One region of the Kribbella sp. NPDC048837 genome, then DNA from elsewhere that is predicted to be linked to it. Evidence: riboswitches for the same ligand, from Rfam matches in the RefSeq annotation. Region 1 holds a riboswitch; each other region holds the start of a gene.
The links. Region 1 has a riboswitch for S-adenosylmethionine ahead of thrC (threonine synthase). Riboswitches for the same ligand answer to the same signal wherever they lie in the genome.
Positions count from the first base shown of each region.

Region 2: it holds a riboswitch for S-adenosylmethionine, as region 1 does, so the genes downstream of both, ACZ6O0_RS19010 (aminotransferase class V-fold PLP-dependent enzyme) here and thrC (threonine synthase) in region 1, are expected to answer to the same signal.
Region 3: it holds a riboswitch for S-adenosylmethionine, as region 1 does, so the genes downstream of both, ACZ6O0_RS08390 (GNAT family N-acetyltransferase) here and thrC (threonine synthase) in region 1, are expected to answer to the same signal.

Region 1 covers NZ_JBVJHF010000002.1:1,068,926-1,074,588, reverse strand. The annotation lists gene ACZ6O0_RS13120 (hypothetical protein) at 1-261, shown strand, start outside; gene ACZ6O0_RS13115 (zinc-dependent alcohol dehydrogenase family protein) at 906-1,922, opposite strand; gene ACZ6O0_RS13110 (VOC family protein) at 1,932-2,312, opposite strand; gene ACZ6O0_RS13105 (ubiquitin-like small modifier protein 1) at 2,385-2,660, opposite strand; gene thrC (threonine synthase) at 2,657-3,919, opposite strand; SAM riboswitch class I at 3,933-4,075, opposite strand; gene ACZ6O0_RS13095 (cation:proton antiporter) at 4,159-5,406, opposite strand; gene ACZ6O0_RS13090 (DNA-3-methyladenine glycosylase family protein) at 5,429-5,663, opposite strand, start outside.
Region 2 covers NZ_JBVJHF010000003.1:713,316-718,978, reverse strand. The annotation lists gene ACZ6O0_RS19015 (prolyl oligopeptidase family serine peptidase) at 1-947, shown strand, start outside; gene ACZ6O0_RS19010 (aminotransferase class V-fold PLP-dependent enzyme) at 959-2,323, opposite strand; SAM riboswitch class IV at 2,340-2,453, opposite strand; gene ACZ6O0_RS19005 (DinB family protein) at 2,580-3,095, shown strand; gene ACZ6O0_RS19000 (DUF4184 family protein) at 3,127-3,867, shown strand; gene ACZ6O0_RS18995 (FtsK/SpoIIIE family DNA translocase) at 4,139-5,663, shown strand, end outside.
Region 3 covers NZ_JBVJHF010000002.1:92,413-98,075, reverse strand. The annotation lists gene ACZ6O0_RS08410 (FAD-dependent monooxygenase) at 1-1,410, shown strand, start outside; gene ACZ6O0_RS08405 (dihydrofolate reductase family protein) at 1,499-2,104, shown strand; gene ACZ6O0_RS08400 (NAD-dependent epimerase/dehydratase family protein) at 2,101-3,021, shown strand; gene ACZ6O0_RS08395 (TIGR03618 family F420-dependent PPOX class oxidoreductase) at 3,045-3,428, shown strand; SAM riboswitch class IV at 3,502-3,614, shown strand; gene ACZ6O0_RS08390 (GNAT family N-acetyltransferase) at 3,627-4,178, shown strand; gene ACZ6O0_RS08385 (dihydrofolate reductase family protein) at 4,185-4,439, shown strand; gene ACZ6O0_RS08380 (BTAD domain-containing putative transcriptional regulator) at 4,496-5,663, shown strand, end outside.

The DNA.
Region 1 (5,663 bases):
CCCCGCGGCCCCGAAAGCCTCCCCCTCCTCGCCCGCCGCGTAGGCCTCAACACCCAAACTCTCGCCCGCATGCGAGAACTCACCGCCACCCTCCCCGACGGCCTCACCACCCAAGACGTCGCCGACCACCTGGCCGTCCAACTCCGCACCGCCCGCCGAGTGCTGAAGCGCCTGGAGCGAGCCGGCCTGGCCGCCCCCACCGGCACCCAACAACACGGCCGCACCGGCCGGCCGCCCACGGTCTATCTCATCCGGTTGTAGCCACGCGTGCTCCGCGACCGCTTCCTTCGTCGCTCCGCTCCTCAGCGCGGCCGCTCCGCGCGCTCCCACCCACCCTCCGGCTCATCGCCGGCACATCCCCGCCGGCTACCGCCGGCGCCTCGCGGGCTGCCGCCCGCGTGGTGCGGGGCTTAGCGCTCGCGTGGTGCGGGGCTCAGCGCCCGCGTGGTGCGGGCTGCCGCCTGCCTGTTGCAGGGCTCAGCGCCCCGCGTCTTGCGCTACCGCGCGAGACACCCACGGACGCCGACCACTCGTCCCTGAACAACCGCGGTCAACTCCGACAGCACCGAGTCGTGGCGAATGGTTTCGGACCCCATCACCGAGTCGTGGAATCAGCACCGGGAATCGCCCCGACGCCGAAGACCGCGATCCACGACTCGCCGACGACGCGGAGCCCTGCGGAGATGGGGTCAGGCCGAGTTGACGATGGCCCCGCCGGCCGGATGCCGAGGGCGGAGTTGACGATCGGCGTGACGGGAGTCGTCTTGCGGACAGCGCCGGCCCATGTCGTCAATGGGCGCGCGACAGCGCGCAGATCGCGGGCGTCGGCCGCAAGGTACGGGGTGGGTGGGAGCGCGCGGAGCGGGCGCGACGAAGGAGTGACGCTGTAGCACGCGTGGGTGTACTTACGGGTTGATGATCGTCACGCCGGCTGGGGTTCCGTCGGACAGGGCCGCGAGGGCGGCGGGGGTTTCGGCGAGGGTGATGGTGCGTGTGATCAGGTCCGAGGGTTTGAGGTTGCCTGAGGCAACCAGGTTCAGCATGTCCGGGTAGGCGTGGGCGGGCATGCCGTGGCTGCCGAGCCATTGGAGTTCCTGGCCGATCAGGCGGCTGACGTCTAGTTGGACGCCGGACGGGAGGAGACCGACCTGGAGGTGGCGGCCGCGCGGGCGGAGGGCTTGCAGGGCCTGTTGGACGATGGCGTTGGAGCCCAACGCGTCCATGGTCACGTGGGCGCCGCCCAGGGCGTGGATGTCGTCGACCGTGCTCGGCGAGGCCTGCAGGGTGTGGGAAGCGCCGTACTCGCGGGCGAGCTTCAAGGCATCCGGGTTCGTGTCGACGGCGATCACCTCGGCGCCCAAGGCGGCGGCGATCATCACCGCGGACAGGCCCACGCCGCCGCAGCCGAAGACGGCCACTCGTTCACCGGAAGCGACGCGGCCGACCTGGTGGACGGCGCGGAAGGAGGTGGCGAAGCGGCAGCCCAGGCCGGCGGCGGTGGCGAAGTCCAAGTCGTCGGGGAGGCGCACGAGGTTCACCGCCGCGTACGGTACGGCGACGTACTCGGCGAAGGAACCCCAGTACGTGAAGCCAGGCTGCTGCTGACGAGGGCAGACTTGCTGGTTGCCCTCGCGGCATTGTTCGCACGTTCCGCACGCACAGATGAACGGCGTCGTGACCCGATCGCCGACGTCCCAACCGGCGACCCCAGCACCGACGGCGGCGATGGTGCCGGCGAGCTCGTGGCCGGGGACGTGCGGGAGAACGATGTCGGAGTCGTGGCCCATCCACCCGTGCCAGTCGCTCCGGCACAGACCGGTGGCCTCGACCTTCAGGACTACCGCTCCCTCGGCGGCCTCGGGCTGCGGGACCTCACGCACCTCAGGCAGTACGCCGTACTGATCGATGACGACAGCGCGCATTCCGGCACCTTAACCGACGCAGAACTCGTTGCCTTCGGGGTCCAGCATCACGATGTGGCCGAGGACGTCGGGGCCGTAGAACTCCTCGCGGACCTCGACGGCGCCCAGCGCCACCAACTCGGCGGCCTTCGACCGCATCCGGCCGGCGGCCGCGGCGTCGCGGGTCTCGCCGGCCACGCGGATGTCGATGTGCAGGCGGTTCTTCGAGGTCTTGGGCTCGGGGACGCGGAGGAAGCCGATCGCCGGCCCCACGTCGTCGGGATCGATGATCCCCGCGCCGTCCGGATCGTCGAATCCGGGCTCGATCACGTACCCGAGGGCCGCGGCCCAGAACCGCGCCAGCTGCTGCGGATCGGCGGCATCCCCGCCGATGGTCCATTTCGTCGCCATGCAGGCGACGGTAGCGGTGGTTCCGGACGAACGACGCCCGGAACCACCGGCAGGAGAACCACTACCGAAAGATCAGCCGCCCGCGACCGCGGGGATGATCGAGACCTGGCCGCCGTCCTTGATCGAGGTCTGCAGGCCGTCGGCGAAGCGTACGTCGTCGTCGTCGACGTACACGTTCACGAACCGGCGCAGCTCGCCCGACTCGTCCAGCACCCGGCCCTTGATCCCGGGGTAGGAGCCGTCCAGCGAGTCCAGCACCTCGATCAGCGTCGCGCCCTCGGCGGAGACCTCGGAGACGCCCTGGGTGTAGGGCCGCAGGATGGTCGGGACCCGTACGCTCACACTCACTGCAGGCCTGCCTTCACGAAGGCGTCGTACGACGCGGGGATGGTCACCTTGGGGCCGACCCGGTCGGCCACGGCGTCGAGCGTCTTCAGCCCGTCGCCGGAGTTGATGATCACCGTCTCGGCCTCGGGGTCGAGCTGGCCGGTCGCGATCAGCTTCTTCAGCGTCGCGACGGTCACCCCGCCCGCGGTCTCGGCGAAGATGCCCTCGGTCCGGGCCAGCAACTGGATGCCCTCGACGACCTCTTCGTCGCTGACGTCCTCGATCGCTCCACCGGTACGGCGGGCGACGTCCAGGACGTAAGGCCCGTCGGCCGGGTTGCCGATCGCGAGCGACTTGGCGATGGTGTCCGGCTTGACCGGCTTGACCACGTCGTGGCCGTCGCGGAACGCCTGGGCGACGGGCGAGCAGCCGGTGGCCTGGGCGCCGTACACCTTGTAGTCGGTGGCGTCGACCAGGCCGAGCTTGCCGAGCTCGGTGAAGCCCTTGTCGATCTTGGTCAGCTGGGATCCGGACGCGACCGGGATGACGATCTGCTGCGGCAGCCGCCAGCCGAGCTGCTCGGCGATCTCGAAGGCCAGGGTCTTGGAGCCTTCGGAGTAGTACGGGCGGACGTTGACGTTGACGAACGCCCAGCCCTCCTCCTCGCCGGCGATCTCGGAGGCCAGTTTGTTCACGTCGTCGTAGTTGCCCTCGACGGCCACCAGGGTGCCGCCGTACACGGCGGTGGTGATCACCTTCGGGCGCTCGAGGTCGTGCGGGATGAACACGACCGAGCGGATGCCGGCCCGGGCGGCGGCCGCGGCGACCGCGTTGGCCAGGTTGCCGGTGGACGGGCAGGCGAAGACCGTCATGCCGAGCTCGCGGGTGGCACTGAGTGCACTTGCGACAACCCGGTCCTTGAAGGAGTGGGTCGGGTTGCCGGAGTCGTCCTTCACCCACAGCTTGCGCAGACCCAGCTCGCGGGCGAGGTTCTGCGCGTCGACGAGCCGGGTGTAGCCGGGCTCGGTGTTCGGGAAGCTGGCCACGTCCACCGGGACGGGCAGCAGTGGCTGGTAGCGCCAGATGTTCTTGGGACCGGCCTCGATCTGCTCGCGGGTGATCGTCGGGTACTCGTACCCGACCTCGAGCGGACCGAAGCACTCCATACAGGCGTAGAACGGACCGAGCGGCGACTTCGCCCCACAGGCGCGACAGCTCAGGTGCGTACCGTTGCCGAAGGCACCTTCACGGATCGTGTGGGTGGCGGCGGTCAGGCTCATGAGTGAGGTTCCCCTCTCATCTTCCCCGGGGGCCGGATCTCGGCGCGGGACGGATTTGGCACCGTTCCGCCGCGAGTCACCCCCAGGACGGGGCCTCGACGGGGAGGGTTGCCGGGACTTCAACGGGCCGTTTCCCTCAGTCCCTCTGGATGAGCTCCCCCGAGACTACCCAATCGGGTCCATATTGTGTCTTCCGTTCCCAGCATCCGAGACGCTAGATCTCAGCTCCGCCGGAGCGCTCAGGCGGCCCGATCGCGGCGTACGTCGAGCATCCGCATCAGCGGTGTCGCCGCGATCCCGTGCACGACGACGCTCAGCACGACAGTGAAGCCGACCGTCGCCCACAGCCACGGCAGGTCCGTGCCGAAGTCGGCTCCGGCGTACGCCAGGTAGAACACCGAACCGACCCCGCGGACGCCGAACACGGCCGTCACCCACCGCTCCGACCGGCGCATCGGCGTTCCGGCCAGCGAGACCCAGGCGGTCAGCGGACGGATCACCAGCACCAGCAGGAGCCCGATCGCGACGCCGGACAGGGTCAGCGGCTTGAGCAACCCGGCCGTGATCGCCACTCCGAGCAGCAGCAGGATCCCCCAGGTGAGGATGTGCTCGAGTTGCTCGACGAAACCGTGCAGTTCCTCATGGAAGTCGTGGCTGCGTTCGGCCGCCCGCAGCGCCAGTGCGGCGACGAAGACCGCGACGAACCCGTAGCCGTGCAGCACCTGGGCGAGGCCGTAGACACCCAGCGTCATCGCGAGCGCCAGAACCGGCTCCCGCGCGTCCGCCAGCCGGAAGGTGCGCGACGGCGCGGAGAAGGCCATCTTGCCGAGCAGCCAGCCCGCCCCGGCTCCGACCGCGACACCGATCAGGGTCCGGCCGACCAGGTCCCAGGCGAACCACTCGAGAGCCCAGTTGCCGACCGCGCCCTTGGTGGCGGCGAAGACGGCGGCGTAGACGAAGGGGAAGGCCAGGCCGTCGTTCAGCCCCGCCTCCGAGGTGAGTGCGAAGCGGACCTCGTCGTCCTCCTCCGGCTCTGCGCCCTCGCCGGTGGTCGGGCCTTGCACCTGAACGTCGGACGCGAGCACCGGGTCGGTCGGTACGAGGATGGCCCCCACCAGGAGCGCGGTCGCGGGAGCCAGGCCGAGTCCCCAGCCGACGCCGGCGACCGCCGCGATGCAGGCGGGCATGGCGACGAAGAGCAGCCGCCAGGTGACGCTCCAGCGCCGCCAGCCGATCGGGCGGTCGATCGCCAGCCCGACGCCCATCAACGCGACGAGGATGGTCAGCTCGGCCAGGTGCTCGGTGATCCCGGGCTCGGCGAGCGGGCTGAGGTGCTGCCGGTCGACCGCGAGACCTAGGAGCAGGCCGGCGCCGAGGAAGGCGATCGGCGCGGAGACGGCGTACCGGCGCAGGAGTCGGGGCAGGACGGCGCCGAGCAGCAAGGCCAGGCCGGCCACCAGGTACAGCCCGTCCCCGTCGATCGTCATCGTGGGGGTCCGGTGCCCATGGCTACCTCAAGCGATGCGTTGCGCCCGGAGTATGGGTGGGCAGGGACTTGCGCGGGCCGAAGCGCGGGTGACCGATGCCGGCCAGTTCGAGGAGGCGCTGGACGCGGAACCGATGGCCGCGATACGGCTCGATCAGCTCGGCGCAGCCGTCGTCGTCCAGCTCCTCGCCGATGAGGGCGTAGGAGACGTTGCGGGACACGTGGTAGTCGGCGAACGAGAACGCGTCCGCGTCGCCG
Region 2 (5,663 bases), on a different contig from region 1:
TCAACGCCAGCCCCGAGTACGACGAGCTCTTCATCGGCTTGTCGACCACGACCGATCCCACGGTGTCGTACGTCGTCTCGTCCGACTCCGGCGACGTCCAGGCACTGCCTGAGCTCGTCCGTGGATCGGGCGGATTCACCTCGCCATCGGTCACGGTGACGCGGCGCGTGGAGCTCGGCCGCGAGGTGCCGTACTTCCTGATCACCCGCTCCGACCTGGACTTCTCGCAGCCGCGCCCGACGCTGCTCTACGGGTACGGCGGCTTCCGCATCCCGATCCTGGCCGACTACAAGCCCGGATGGCCGGCCTGGCTCGAGGCCGGCGGCGTGCTGGTGATCGCGAACCTGCGTGGCGGCGGTGAGTACGGCAGCGACTGGCACGACGCCGGCCGGCTCAAGAACAAGCAGAACGTGTTCGACGACTTCATCGCCGTCGCCGAGCACCTGCGGGACACCGGAGTGACCACCTCCGCGCAGCTCGCGATCCACGGTCGCAGCAACGGCGGTCTGCTCGTGGGCGCGGCCATGACCCAGCGTCCGGACCTGTTCGCGGTCGCACTGCCCGGTGTGGGGGTGATGGACATGCTGCGGTTCCACCTGTTCACAGTGGGCGCCGCATGGGCCTCTGACTTCGGCCATCCGGACGACGCATCGCAGTTCGAGGACCTGCTGGCTTACTCACCATTGCATCAGCTGAGCGACGGTACGTCGTACCCGGCGACTCTCGTGGTCACCGGTGACCACGACGACCGGGTGGTGCCGTTGCACAGCCACAAGTTCATCGCCGAGCTGCAGAATGCCCAGTCCTCGTCCGCACCTGTCTTGACCCGGGTCGAGGTCAACACCGGTCACGGCTTCGGCAAGCCCGCCGCGATGGTCGCGGCGGAATGGGCCGACCTACTGGCGTTCGCTGCTCACCACGTAGGTCTCGTACCTCCTGAGCAGTAGGAGGGCCGGCGTTACCAGATGCGCGGAGCCTGCAGGTCCCGCGGGTCGTCGGTGGGCTGACAGCCGTGGTCGGTGTCCTCGTACTCCGACCGCGGTCCACCGGCGGCCAGCGTCCGTACGGCGTTGACGAGACGGTCCACGTGCTCCCGCGTCGTCCCGAGGCCGAGGCTCGCGCGGACCGCCGTACCGTGCTCGGGGGAGTCGGCGAGGAGGTGGCCGACCAGCGGGTGCGCACAGAACTTGCCGTCGCGGACACCGATGCCGTACTCGGCGCTCAGCGCCGCGGACACCAGCGTCGAGCTCAGACCGGCGATGGTGAAGCACACTGTGCCGACCCGGTCCGCGTCCTCACCGAAGATCGAGTACGTCGTGACGCCGGGGACCTGAGCGAGTCCGGTGCGCAGCCGGGCGAGCAGGCTGCGCTCGTGCTGCTCGATCGCGTCCCGGTGCTTGCTGATCGCGGCACACGCCGAGGCGAGGGCGATCGCGCCGATGACGTTGGGGGAGCCGCCTTCGTGCCGCGCCGGGCCAGTCGTCCAGACCACGGTGTCGTTGGTGACCGCGGTGGTCGCGCCTCCGCCGTACAGGTACGGGTCGGCGGCGTCGAGCCAATCGGAGCGGCCGATCAGCGCACCGGCACCGTAGGGCGCGTAGAGCTTGTGGCCGGAGACCGCGACCCAGTCGACATCCAGGGAGGCAATGTCGACCGGGCGGTGCGGGGCCAGTTGCGCGGCATCGAGACAGACCCGCGCGCCATGCGCCCTCGCGACCTTGGCGATCTCCGCGATCGGGAAGATCTCACCGGTCACGTTCGAGGCGCCGGTGATCACTACGAGCAGGGGGCCGTCGGGTGCCGCGCGGAGCGCGTCGGCGACCTTCGTCACGGCGTCGGTCGGGCTCGTCGGTGCCGCCAGGCGAACGGTCCGCTCGCTCGGCCAGGGGAGGAGAGCGGCGTGGTGCTCGGACTCGAAGACGACGACCGTTGCGTCCTGGGGCACTGCGTGGGCCAGGAGGTTCAGTGCGTCGGTGGTCTGGCGGGTGAAGATCACCTGGTCGTCGGCGCGGGCACCGACGAAGGTGTGCACCTCGGCGCGGGCGCGCTCGTACCACTGGGTGGTGATGCGAGACGCGTAGCCGTTGCCGCGGTGCACCGACGCGTACGACGGCAGTGCGGCCTCGACGCTGGCCCGGACCGACTCCAGACACGGCGCACTGGCTCCGTGGTCGAAGTTCGCGTAGTCGGTGACCCGGCCGTCGGCCAGCGGGACCAGCAGGTCCGACCCGACCGTGGCGGGGATGCTGCCGGTGACGAGCCGGGCGACCGTCGGCCGCTGGGTCGTCGTACTGGCCGGCTCGAGGATGGAGAGGATCGACATGCTGCTGCTCCCGGGAAGTCCGCGCTTGCCGAGCGGGGTATCCGCACGGCCTGGTCTTCACCCGGGGCACCCCACCGCGGAGGAGGGTTGCCGGCCAGCAAGCCGGGGCTTCACGCTGACACTCATGACCTGCCGAGAACGGTAACGAACCGGCCACGACCTGCGCCAGCGCCTATCTCATGTGATGAGATAGGCGAACACATCGTGGACACACCCACCGCGATGAGCTTGGCCAATGTGAAGACAGAGGATGAGGATGACCTGGAGAGCACCTGCGGTCGAGCGACCGGACGGTTCGCTGATCGCGCCGGAGCGGGAGTTGCTGCAGGGTTATCTGGATTTCTATCGCACCACGCTGCTGGTCAAGTGCGCGGGCCTGACCGCCGAGCAGTTGGCCGAGCGGCCGTCGTCGCCGTCCAACCTCTCACTGCTCGGTCTGATCCGGCATCTGACCAAGGTGGAGCGGATCTGGTTCCGCATCCACTTCGCGGTGGACCCGGCCGAGCCGGTGTTCCCTCTGGAGCTGGGGAAGGACGCCGACTTCGAGCGCATCGATCCGGCTGAGGCACAGGCGGCGTACGAGGGTTTGATCGCCGAGTGGAAGCTTTCCGACGACGCCGCGGCGGGCCGGTCGCTCGACGATCGCTTCACCTTCGGTGGGACGGAGTCGACGCTGCGGATGATCTACATCCACCTCATCGGCGAGTACGCCCGCCACTGCGGCCACGCCGACCTGGTGCGAGAGCAACTCGACGGAACCACCGGGGCCTGACGAGACCTCCGGCTCTTTTAGGCTCCGGGGCGTGCCGTTCACGCTCGCTCACCCCGCAGCCGTCCTCCCGCTCGTCCGCCGGCCCTTCGTGCCCTCGGCGCTCGTGGCCGGCGCGGTGGCACCCGATCTCCTCTACCTCGACCCGATCTACCGGTTCGCCACCCAGGAGATCGACGGCAACCTCACGCTGACCCTCACGCACAAGTTCTCGTCGGCACTGTGGCTGGACCCGCTGCTGGCTCTAATCCTGCTCGTGGTCTTCAACCTGGTTCTCAAGCGCCCCCTGCTCGCTCTGGCGCCGCCCGCGCTCGCTGCCCGGCTCCAGTCACCCCGGACTCAGCTCCGCCTTCCCTCGCCCTCAGTCCTCCTGTGGACGCTGGTCTCCGCCGCGGTCGGCGCGTTCACCCACGTCCTGTGGGATTTCTTCACGCACCGGGATGCGAGCCGCATCCTCCAGTACGTCAGTACGGTCGCCGGCTGCGTCGTCCTCGCCATCTGGCTCTACCGCTGGTACGGCCGGACCGAACCGCATTCCGTCACTCCCGGTGACCACGTCCCGCCCTGGGCCCGGTACGTCGTACTGGTCGCGGGAGTCGTCCTCGGCGCGACCGGAGTCGTCGTACAGCTGGGCCGGTCCGAGGGCGGTTTCGCGGGCGACGCCGCCGTACGACTGGCCCTGACCGGGCTCGTGTCGGGCGGTCTGGCCACGCTCGGCTGGTACGTCGTCCTGTGGCATGCGGCCCGGTTGCGCAGGAGAGTGGCAGCGCTGTGACGCTACGGATGGGGCAGCGTGATCGGCGTGTGACACGTGGGACTCGAGAGGTAATCGGGGTAGCCTGCTAGACATGGCGACCCGCACGTCTTCCCCGGCGCGGGCGCAGAAGTCGGCAGCCAAACGGCCGGGTACGGCCCGTTCGGCTGCTGGTGGACGCTCCCGTCCGTCAGGCGCCCAGAAGCGTGGGCAGAGCGCGAAGCGCGGTGGATCCACCGCTGCGCGGACCAGCACGCCCAAAAACAGCGGACCGGGCCCGTTCGCGGCCGCCATGATCGCTCTCGGTCGCGGTGTGGTGAAGGTCTGGATCGGTATCGCGCACCTGCTCGGACGGATGGTCCGCGGCATCGGTCACGGTGCCCGCGACCTCGATCCCGAGCACCGCCGCGACGGCGCCGGCCTGTTCCTGATCGGTCTGGCCGTTGTCGTGGCCGCCGCGATCTGGTGGGACCTGCCGGGTGCCGTCGGCAAGGGGATCCGGACCGTCATCGGTGGCAGCGTCGGCGTGCTCGGCTGGGCCGTCCCGCTGATGCTCCTGTTCATCGCGGTGCGCACGCTGCGTCACCCGGACCGCAACGGCCCGGCCGGACGTCAGGTGATCGGCTGGACCGCCGTCGCCCTCGGCGTACTCGGCCTGGTCCACATCGCCAACGGCCTGCCCCGCCCGAGCAACCCGGCCGACGGACCGCTGCAGGACGCCGGCGGCGCCATCGGGTACGTCGTCTCGTCGCTGCTGTCCGACCTGCTGACGGAGTACGTCGCCGCACCGCTGCTGGTGCTGCTCTCGATCTTCGGTGCGCTCGTCATCACGGGGACGCCGGTCTACGCGATCCCACTGCGGTTCCGTGCGGCGTTCGACGTACTGATGGGACGTACGGCGCTGCCCGAGGACGCACCGTCCGTCATGGCCGCGCCGACCGACGACACGGTCCGGCTGACCCGCAAGGAGCGCCGGGCCAAGGCCGCGCTGGACGACGAGGACGGCGAGCCGACGGTCAAGCCGTACGACTCGCCGGTGCTCGAGGGCCGCGAGATCTCCAAGCGCGGGCGCAAGGCCAAGGCCGCGCCGGTGGAGGAGGACGCGTACGACGTCGACGCCTCCGAAGCCGCCGGGGCCGTGGTGCCGCCTGCGGTTCCGGCGAAGTCCGACTCGCCGCCCGAGCCGCCGCCGCACACGCCGCTGCCGCAGCGGGTGGAGCAGCTCAGCCTGTCCGGCGACATCACCTACACGCTGCCCGACGGGCAGATGCTCAAGCCCGGGTCGGTGCACAAGGCAAGGACCAAGGCGTCCGACCAGGTGGTCGACCGGCTGACCGAGGTGTTCGAGCAGTTCGGCATCGACGCCCAGGTCACCGGCTACACGCGGGGCCCGACCGTCACCCGGTACGAGGTCGAGCTCGGCTCGGCGGTGAAGGTCGAGAAGGTCACCGCGCTGTCGAAGAACATCGCCTACGCGGTGGCGTCGGCCGACGTCCGCATCCTGTCGCCGATCCCGGGCAAGTCCGCGATCGGCATCGAGATCCCGAACACCGACAAGGAGATCGTCAGCCTCGGCGACGTGATCCGGTCGGCGACCGCGCGCAACGACCACCACCCGATGGTGGCCGGCCTCGGCAAGGACGTCGAGGGCGGTTTCGTGGTCGCGAACATGGCGAAGATGCCGCACCTGCTGGTCGCGGGTGCGACCGGCTCGGGTAAGTCGTCGTTCGTCAACTCGCTGATCACCTCGATCCTGATGCGGGCCACGCCGGACGAGGTGCGGATGATCCTGGTCGACCCCAAGCGGGTCGAGCTGA
Region 3 (5,663 bases), 980 kb from region 1:
CTCCAGCCCGTCGTGCTGGAACGTCTGGCAGAACCCGCTCCCCAACGGAAGTCCCGAGGCGTCGGTCCGCTGGCGTTCGAGGCGCTCCAACGCCGCGGACTCGGGCCGGCCCTGGAGGCCTGCCAGCCGGAGCGGCGGGACGAGAAGAAGCGGGACCACGGCAGTGCGAAGAACCACTTCGCGTGGATCCACAAGATCGATCCGGAGCGGCAGGAGGAACCTGATCGTACCGGGCGGCTGATCTGGCAGCCGGATCTCGAGCGCATCCTCGCCGACCATGTTGTTGCTCTCGGCATCGACGTACGGCGGGAGTGCACGGTGACCGGCCTCGATCAGACTGACGGGGGTGTCTCGATCACGGTCGAGACACCTGGTGGCGAGCGGCGGCTCGAAGCGGCGTACGTCGTGGGGTGCGACGGGGGCCATAGTGCGGTCCGCAGGTTGGCCGGGTTCGACTTCCCGGGGACGCCGCCGATCATGACGGCGCGGCAGGCCCAGGTGCAGATCGTTGACCCGGGCAAACTTCCGCCGTCCGGCCGGCTCGATGGCGGGATGCTGATCCATGGGCCGGGCGTGCTGGGGACCTTCGATTTCGTGGAGGGACCCGACGTACCGCGAGGGCCGGTCACGACTGAGGAGCTGGAGGCGAGCGTACGGCGGGTTGCCGGCGTCGACGTGGAGATCACCGAGGTCAGCGACGCGCTCCGCTTCACCGACAACGCTCGTCAGGTCACGACGTACCGGCTCGGTCGGATCTTCCTTGCGGGGGACGCCGCGCATGTGCACTCGCCCAATGGTGGGCAGGGGCTGAATCTCGGGCTGGCCGATGCGGTCAATCTCGGGTGGAAGTTGGCGGCGGACGTACGAGGCGTGGCTCCGGAGGGGCTCCTGGACAGCTACAGCGAGGAGCGGCATCCGGCCGGGGTCGCCGTACTGGAGAACACGCGTGCTCAGTCGGCGCTCATGCTTCCTGGGCCGCACACCGATGCGTTGCGGGACATCGTGTCGGAGCTGATGGACATTCGCGAGGTCAATCAGTACTTCGGGCGGCTGTTGGGAGGTCTTGGGACCCGCTATGCGTTCTCGTATGCCAAGCCTGATGATCACCAGCTGATCGGGTGCTACTGCCCTGATCTCGCCTTTGTCACTGCGGATGGCGTCTCGCGACTCAGCCAGTTCACGACGGGCGGTCGCGCCGTACTGGTCGGTGATCCTGCAGTCGGGGAGGCGGCGGCTGGTTGGCGGGATCGGGTCGAGATCGTCGCTGTCGATTCCATCGAGGACGAGCGGTTGTCGGCAGTGCTCGTCCGTCCCGACGGCGTCATCGCGTGGGCCTGCTACCCGGGTGAAGTCCCAGACACTGCGCTACTGCAGACAGCCCTCGCCACCTGGCTGGGTGCCCCTGCCTGACCACGGGGGATCTGCTCGATTCGTTCAAGACGTGGGGGTGGGGGGCTCATAGATTCGGGGTGGTGAGGGGTCGTGAGCGAGGAGAGATATGACCAAGGTGTTCAGTGCGCACGCTGTGTCGGTTGATGGATTTATCAGTGGTCGCACGCCTGAGGGTGTCGAGGAGTTCGGGCGTGGGCTGGGTGACGCGGGGATGTTGTTCGACTGGTACTTCGACGGGGACACGCCGAGCCGGGTGTTCGATGGGTTCACGTTGAGCGAGCCGAGTGCGAGGTTCTTCGACATCATCGCGGCGCGGGTGGGGGCGACCGTTTCGGGGCGTACGACGTACGAGCACTCCGGGCACTGGGGCGGCGGTGGTCCGCATCCGACGGCGCCGCTGTTCGTACTCAGTCACCGGCCCGCGCCGGAGATCGGCGAGCGGCAGACGCTCGTCACCACCGGCATCGAGGACGCGGTCGCGGCGGCTCGCGCGGTTGCCGGTGACAAGGATGTTGCGCTGATGGGCGGCGGCGTACTGACGTCCGCACTCGAAGCGGATCTCGTCGACGAGGTGATCCTGCACCAGGTGCCGGTGCTGCTCGGCGGCGGTCGGAGCTTCTTCCAGGACCTCCCGAAGCACGTGCGGCTCCGGCTGGCGGAGGCCATCCCCGCGCCCGGCGTGACTCACCTGCACTACGAGGTCGTCCGATGATCCTGGTGACCGGCGGGCTGGGGATGATCGGCGCCCACACCGCCCGCGCGCTCGTCGACCTGGGACATGAGGTCGTCGTGACCACGCACCGCCGTACCGATGTTCCGTCGTTCCTCGCCGGCCGGGTCACCGTGGAATCCCTCGACGTCACCGACCGGGACGCGTTCCTCGCGTTCGCCGATCGACACGAGATCAGCGACATCGTCCATCTCGCCGGCTCCATTCCCGACGAGGATCCCGTCCGCTTCTTCCGCACGGACCTGACCGGTCTGCTCAATGCGCTCGACGCCGCGCGCACCTGGGGCGTGCGAAGGTTCGCCGCCGCCAGCAGCCTCGGTGCGTACGTCGGGCGCACCGAGATCCCGTGGCACGAGGAGCTCGCGCTGCCGACCGCGGAGCTGCCGCACCTGATCATCGCGTTCAAGAAGGCCGTCGAGCCGCTCACCACGCACAGCCTCCAGGGCAGTGGTGTCCAACCGGTGGTGCTCCGGATCGGGACCATCTGGGGACCGCTCGTCGATCCGGAGACGCCGTTCTTCCACATCCCGCCGTACATCAGCGCCGTACTCCGCGGCGAGAAGCCGGAGCCGCTGTACGCCGACGACGGCGGCGACTCCTGCTACGCACCGGACGCCGGACGCGCGATCGCGCTCCTCACGACCACGGAGACCCTGCGGCACGACACCTACAACGTGTCCAGCGGACGGCCGTACACGAACCGCGAGTTCGCCGAGGCGCTGCAGGCGATCACGCCCGGTCTGCAGCTCGACCTGCTGCCCGGGCGAGAGGCCGGGCCTGGCGCCGATCCCTATCTCGACATCACCCGGCTGACCCGAGACACCGGCTTCGAGCCGGACTTCGACGTCGCCAAGGCGGTCGCCGACTATGTCGCGTGGCGCGCCGGTAACCCCCGCTGACCGCTTCCCGGAAGGAGCACCACATGCTCGACCCCGCCGTACGCCGCGTCCTCGACAGCACCTCGATCGCCCACCTCGCCACCGTCCTCCCCGACGGTTCACCCCACACCACGCCCGTGTACGTCGGCGCCCGCGGCGACCAGGTCGTCTTCTTCACCGGACCCGGCATGCGCAAAGCCCGCAACCTCCGCCGCGACCCACGACTCGCACTGTCCATCGCCCCCGTCGACAACCCCTTCGAACCCGTCGTCATCCGCGGCCGAGTCGTCGAATGGCTCGAGGGCGACGAGGCCTGGGAGATCGTCGACCAACTAGCCACCAAGTACACCGGCGTCCCCTACCCCCGAGACCACGAACGCGTAGTAGCCGTCATCGACCCCACCCACCAATCAGTCGGCGTCGGCTGAGACCTCAGTCCTCGTGGTGGCGGTGGTGAGAAATGATCTTGGTGGCGCCGGCCGGCTGCTACGGTTTCGGCGTGGTCATGAGTGCCAGCGGATAGCCCCGGCTTGCTGGTCGGCAACCCTCCTCGTGGGTGGGGTGCCCCGGGTGAGGACCTGGTTCGGCACAGGAGTGCCGGGCAAGCCGCGAGTGGGAGGTTCGGGATGGAGTTTCGTTCGGCCACCGCACAGGACGCCGAGAAGGTCGCGTTGCTGCACGCCGACAGCTGGCGCCGGCACTACCGGGGTGCGTACGCGGACTCGTTCCTGGATGGGGACATCGACACCGACCGACGCGCGGTCTGGTCAGCGCGGTTGGCAGCGCCGAGCAACGCCGCCACCATCCTCGCCGAGGACGACGGCCTGCTGGCGGGCTTCGTCCACGCCGAGTTCGACAAGGACCCGCGATGGGGCAGCCTTGTCGACAATCTGCATGTCGACTATCGCCAGCGTCGTACCGGTATCGGCACTCAGCTTCTGGCGCGGGCCGCCCGAGCCGTCATCGACCAGGCGACCAGCAACGCGATGTACCTGTGGGTGCTGCAGCAGAACACCGACGGGCAGCACTTCTACCGAGCGGCCGGAGGCACCCGGGTGGAAACGGCCACCGTGCCGCCACCCGGCGGAGACCCGACCCGCCTCAACGGCACGCCCAAGTGCCTGCGCATGTCCTGGCCCGACGCGTCCCAACTGGCCGGCTCAGTGAAAGCGGATTGAAGCCGACTGGACGAGCACATTCGCCGGTTGAAGGAGTCCACCGGCGGCGGCCTGGTGGTGTTCGGCGGAGTACAGACCGTACGCGCGCTCGTCACCGCGGATCTCGTCGACGAGTACTGGCTCAAGCTCAACCCCGCGGTCGTCGGCCGTGGCGGATCGAAGTTCTCCGACGTGGTCGATCGCAGGACGCTGACCCTGCGCAGTGCGAGGTCCTTCCCCTCCGGGACCGTCGCCTTGGTCTACTCGGCGCACGCCGGCTGAACCAGGAAGGTGGTTGCGACGTAGGGAACTGTGTCTACGCTCGTCGGGGGAGGGCGATGGTGCGGATCCGGCTGCTCGGGGGTTTCGGGGTCGATCGAGGGGGACAACCCGTCGATGGCCAGGTCTGGCGTCTGCGGAAGGCGCGGACGCTGGTCAAGATGCTGGCGTTGACGCGGGATCAGCGGCTGCATCGCGACGTACTGCTCGAGGAACTGTGGCCCGACCGGCCGCCGATGTCCGCGGTCAACAATCTCCATCAGGCACTGCACGTCGCCCGTCGCGCGCTCGCGGGCGAGGCGCCGAGCAACGGTCTGCTCGAACTGCGCGACGACTTCGTGGTTCTGCTCGCGGACGGTCTCGTCGAGGTCGACGTACGGACGTTCGAACGGCTGGCCGCGACGGCGCGGACCAGCGGTGACCTGGGCGACCTCCGGACCGCGGTAGCGGCGTACGGCGGAGACCTGCTCCCCGAGGACCGCTTCGAGGACTGGGCCGACCGTCCACGCTCGGAACTGCGAGCGACCTTCTGCGACCTCCTCGTGGACCTCGCGGAGGCGACCGAGAACGACGTCGAGGCGCTCGATGCGCTCCAACGGGCGCTCGCCATCGACTCGCTCCACGAGCGTGCCGTCCGCGACCTGATGCGGCGTCACGCGGCGATGGGCCGATCATCGGAGGCGTTGGCGCAGTACGAACGCCTCCGCACGGACCTGCGTACGACGTACGGCACCGACCCGGACCCGGAGACGCAACGCGTCTACCGCGACCTCCTGACCGGAGAGGCACCGATCCGGCCCCGCCACAACCTCGCCCCGGTGCTGACGAGCTTCGTCGGACGCGAGCGCGAGATCGCCGACGTACACCGCCTCCTGGAGCGCGGCCGGCTGGTGACGCTCACCGGGGTCGGCGGCGCGGGCAAGACGCGGCTGGCGGAGGAGGCCGCTCGGCGGCTGCTCGACTCGTACGCCGATGGCATCTGGATCGCCGACCTGGTCCCGGTGGCGGATCCGCGGCTCGTCCCCGACACGGTCGCGGCCGCACTGGGACTGGACCCGGCAGCGGGCTCGGATTCGTTGCGCACACTGATCACCCGCCTGGCGCCCCGAAAACTCCTCCTTGTACTGGACAGCTGCGAACACCTGCTCGCGGCCTGTGCCGGCCTCGCGAGCGCAGTACTGCGAAACTGCCCCGGCGTCACCGTGCTCGCGACGAGCCGCGAGCCGC